2 regions of the Shinella sp. GW835-FHT14H05 genome follow, and region 2 is predicted to be linked to the other one. Evidence: riboswitches for the same ligand, from Rfam matches in the RefSeq annotation. Region 2 holds a riboswitch; the other holds the start of a gene.

Region 1 (2,193 bases), on a different contig from region 2:
CCGAACCCGATGACGGTGCGCTGGTGGCAATATTCGCAGTCCCTCACCGACAAGCCGGTGAAGGGCATGCTGACCGGCCCGGTGACGATCCTCAACTGGTCCTTCGTGCGCGACGACATCGCCCGCAGCGCGACATGCCGGCAGATCGCGCTCGCCATCCGCGACGAGGTCGTCGATCTAGAAAAGGCCGGCGCGAAGCTGATCCAGATCGATGAAGCGGCGCTTCGCGAAGGCCTGCCGCTCCGCCACAAGGACTGGCAGCATTATCTCGACTGGGCCGTCGAATGCTTCCGCCTTTGCGCAAGCGGCGTGGCGGATGGTACCCAGATCCATACCCACATGTGCTATTCGGAGTTCAACGACATCATCTCCGCGATCGCTGCTATGGATGCCGACGTCATTTCCATCGAGACGTCGCGCTCGAAGATGGAACTGCTCGATGCCTTCCGGAACTTTGAGTATCCGAACGAGATCGGCCCAGGCGTCTACGACATCCACTCGCCGCGGGTGCCGGAGGTGAAAGAGATGACCGATCTCCTGTCGCTCGCCCGCGAGCGCCTTCAGGATCGCCAGATCTGGATCAATCCCGATTGCGGCCTGAAGACCCGCAAATGGGAGGAGGTCAGGCCCGCCCTCGTCAATATGGTGGCAGCCGCCTCCGAACTGCGACGGGCGGCGCAGTAACAACGCGTGGCCCGGCCGCAAGGCCGGGCCGTGTCGTTGCTTCTATCGAGGATGTCGTATTCCCGAAGGTCATTTCGTCCCGCGCGTGGTTTGTTGGGCCTGTTCAGGGTGCCATCCCGGCTTTGTCGGGATGGATAATTGGGAAGCCGGTCTAAAACCGGCGCTGCCCCCGCAACGGTAGCGGAACCAAAATCTCGGCAAATGCCACTGGCCAAGCAGGCTGGGAAGGCGCCGAGAGTGTCCGGAAGGACGGTTCTGGAGCCCGGAAACCAGCCTTGAACCCAAGACTCGACCGATTGCGGTGGGCGATCGAGAGGCGAATAGGCGTCTCGTTCGGGCCGCCCTGTTCCTCCTCTTTTCCATCCTTTCGTCGAAAGACACGGTCCGCATTCGCCCATTGGCGATGCGCGCCGGCGTTCTGAGCAAATCCTGCCCGCGCAGTAGCGGGCCGGAAAGGCGTTCAACTGAGGAGGAGACGGATATGAGCAGGAACAGAGGCGTCGTCTACATGCGCCCCGGCAAGGTGGAAGTGCGCGACATCGACGACCCCAAGCTGGAGGCGCCGGATGGCCGGCGCATCGAGCACGGCGTGATACTCAAGGTGATTTCCACCAATATCTGCGGCTCCGACCAGCACATGGTGCGCGGCCGCACCACGGCCATGCCCGGCCTCGTGCTGGGCCACGAGATCACCGGCGAGGTCATCGAGAAGGGCATCGACGTCGAGATGCTGCAGGTCGGCGATATCGTGTCCGTGCCGTTCAATGTCGCCTGCGGGCGCTGCCGCTGCTGCAAGTCGCAGGATACCGGCGTCTGCCTGACGGTGAACCCGTCGCGCGCCGGCGGCGCCTATGGCTATGTCGACATGGGCGGCTGGATCGGCGGCCAGGCGCGTTACGTCACCATCCCTTATGCGGATTTCAACCTCCTGAAATTCCCCGACCGCGACAAGGCGATGGCGAAGATCCGCGACCTCACCATGCTGTCCGATATCCTGCCGACGGGCTTCCACGGTGCGGTGCGCGCGGGCGTCGGCGTCGGCTCCACGGTCTATGTGGCCGGCGCCGGCCCGGTCGGCTTGGCCGCGGCCGCCTCCGCGCGCATCCTCGGTGCTGCGGTCGTGATGATCGGTGATTTCAACAAGGATCGCCTGGCGCATGCCGCAAGGGTCGGCTTCGAGCCGATCGACCTTTCCAAGAGCGACCGGCTGGGCGACATGATCGCCGACGTGGTCGGCACCGACGAGGTCGACAGCGCCATCGATGCCGTGGGCTTCGAGGCGCGCGGCCATGCGGGCGGCGAGCAGCCGGCCATCGTGCTGAATCAGATGATGGAGATCACGCGGGCAGCCGGCTCCATCGGCATTCCCGGCCTCTATGTCACCGAGGACCCCGGCGCGGTCGATAGTGCTGCAAAGGTCGGTAGCCTGTCGCTGCGCTTCGGCCTCGGCTGGGCGAAGGCGCAGTCCTTCCACACGGGCCAGACGCCGGTGCTGAAGTACAACCGGCA
Region 2 (2,193 bases):
CCGGCACGATGCCGAGGCCGACCTCGTTGGAGACGAAGACCAGCCGGCCCTGCGCCGCCTTGATCGCTTCCGCGAGGCCGGCAAATTCCGCGGCCATATCGCGTTCCTCCAGCATCAGGTTGGTCACCCAGAGCGTAAGGCAATCGATGAGCACCGCCCGGTCCGGGCGTGCCACATCCCTGATGCGGGTGGCGAGCGCAAGCGGCTCCTCATGGGTTTGCCAGCCGTCGCCGCGATCCTCGCGGTGTTTGTCGATGCGCTGGCGCATCTCATCGTCCCATGCCCGGCCGGTGGCGATGTAATGACGCGAAAGGCCGGTCTCGGCGACCAGCCTTTCGGCAAAAGCGGATTTTCCGGAACGCGCACCGCCCAGAACCAGGACGGCTCCGGGCGATGTCTGTGCCATATCAGGCGGCCTTGGCGATCTTTTCGTTGGCAAAACCCAGCGAGAGGCCGAGCACGATCCAGAAGAACAGCGTCGTGGCGAGCGCCGCGACGGCGAACTCCGCACCGAGAACGGCCGGAACATTGCTGGAAATGTCGCCCGGCTGCGGCGCGCCGTAGACCTGCGGCGCCGCAATCAGCACGATGCCGGCGATCTTGGCGACGATGCCGTCCTTGAGGAAGAGCAGGTAGAGCCCTGCCGCGGAAAGCACGATGGTCGCAACCCACCAGACTTGGCGATCGCCGAGATCGGCGGCCGGGAAGCCCGGAAGCTCCGGCGGCAGGCCGATGGCCGGCAGCATGTGCACGGCAAGCCAGCCGGCAGCCCCCCACAGCGCACCGTTCGCCACCGTGATCGGATGGCCGGAAACGAGGCTGAAGCCGGCGAGCAACAGGGCAAAGCCCGAGCCGGTCACGAGGTTTGCGAGCAGCGTGCCGGAGAACCGGCTCATGCCGAACATGATACCGCCCTCTTCGTGCTCTTCGCCCTCATGGGCATAGGCGACGGAGATCGGCGAGAAGGACGAAGCCACATCCAGAAGGACGGCGCCGAGCGAAGAATGCTCCTGCGTCTGCGTGGCGCCATCGGTAGCGGGCGTGGTGCCTTCGGTGGCCGGCGCGGTTTCGCCGCCGCCCTCGAATTCCTCCGCATGGAGAATGAGCGGCACGACTCGCGCCTCCTGGGCGGCTGTCATCAGCACGCCGGAGAACAGCCCGGCCACCAGGGCGGCCAGGAGATAACGAACGATCATGTCAAAAACTCCTTAGTGGCAGGGAAAGCCGTAGGAGTGACGGGTGTCGTGCGCCGTGTCATGCAGCACGGCCGAATTCGCGAGGCCCGCGCCGAAAACCAGGAAAGCGCCGATCAGAAGCGCGAAAACGCCGGCAACAAGGCGGTCGTTTGCGGAAAGGGTAACAGAAGACGTTGAAGAAACAGCCATGACAACCTCCGTGCAGGCGTTGGGGAAGCCCCTCCCCAGGTCGGGCGAAATGCCCTCATCGGCTGGCAGGTCTCCTGGCTCGCGGCGTCCGGCGCTTTTCAACGCCTGCGGAACATTCTCACCTTCCCGGGTAGACGCATCGCAAAAGGGTGGACGATTCGTAGACTAAGAGGCGTCCGGCCCCGGCTTATCGCGATGCCACCCAGTGGCTTTTCCGGCGGGTTCTCCCTGGCACGGCCTGAAGCACCATTGCTTCGTCCCGCACCAGATCCTGCCCTCCGGATGAACGTCCCTCGCCACTCTACAGTCGCGGGGTCGGCCGTGATTGCAGCGCCCTATTTGGGTCCGCCGCGTCACATTCCCATTTACTCCCCGATCCGTTTCCGGATCCGGGAACCATCCAATAATCCGGATGATTATGCTTCCGCATCGCGCAAGTCAATCGATCCGCAGCGGCATCGCCTGTGCTGAAACCGCCGTCACCCACTCAATAGCCCGGAATGATCACCAGACCGCCGCCATCGTTGTAGTAGCTGTCGCCGCGGTATTCGCGCTCTTCATAGTACCCATCGACCGGGCCTTCGAGCACGTCGTAGTCCTGCTGGTAGCGGCGCTGGCGGTTCTGCCGGGCTTCGGCATATTGCGCGGCCTGCCGCAATGCGCGGTATTGCGGACGCGACAGGTAGCCATCGGCGCGATAGCCGGAGGAACCCTGCCAGGCGGCGATCGCCGAGCGGGTGCGCGGGCCGAAGACGCCGTCGACGCCGTAGGTATTGTAGCCGAGCGCGCTCAGGAAGCGCTGTGCCTG

Evidence for each region. Region 2 has a riboswitch for cobalamin ahead of AC1Q6Z_RS05995 (CbtB domain-containing protein). Riboswitches for the same ligand answer to the same signal wherever they lie in the genome.
Region 1: another riboswitch for cobalamin. It lies ahead of fdhA (formaldehyde dehydrogenase, glutathione-independent); the one in region 2 lies ahead of AC1Q6Z_RS05995 (CbtB domain-containing protein).

What each region holds. Positions count from the first base shown of each region.
Region 1 covers NZ_JBXAFY010000010.1:119,606-121,798, forward strand. The annotation lists gene metE (5-methyltetrahydropteroyltriglutamate--homocysteine S-methyltransferase) at 1-684, shown strand, start outside; cobalamin riboswitch at 774-976, shown strand; gene fdhA (formaldehyde dehydrogenase, glutathione-independent) at 1,166-2,193, shown strand, end outside.
Region 2 covers NZ_JBXAFY010000001.1:1,219,408-1,221,600, reverse strand. The annotation lists gene cobU (bifunctional adenosylcobinamide kinase/adenosylcobinamide-phosphate guanylyltransferase) at 1-406, opposite strand, end outside; gene AC1Q6Z_RS06000 (CbtA family protein) at 408-1,196, opposite strand; gene AC1Q6Z_RS05995 (CbtB domain-containing protein) at 1,209-1,385, opposite strand; cobalamin riboswitch at 1,433-1,801, opposite strand; gene AC1Q6Z_RS05990 (peptidoglycan-binding domain-containing protein) at 1,873-2,193, opposite strand, start outside.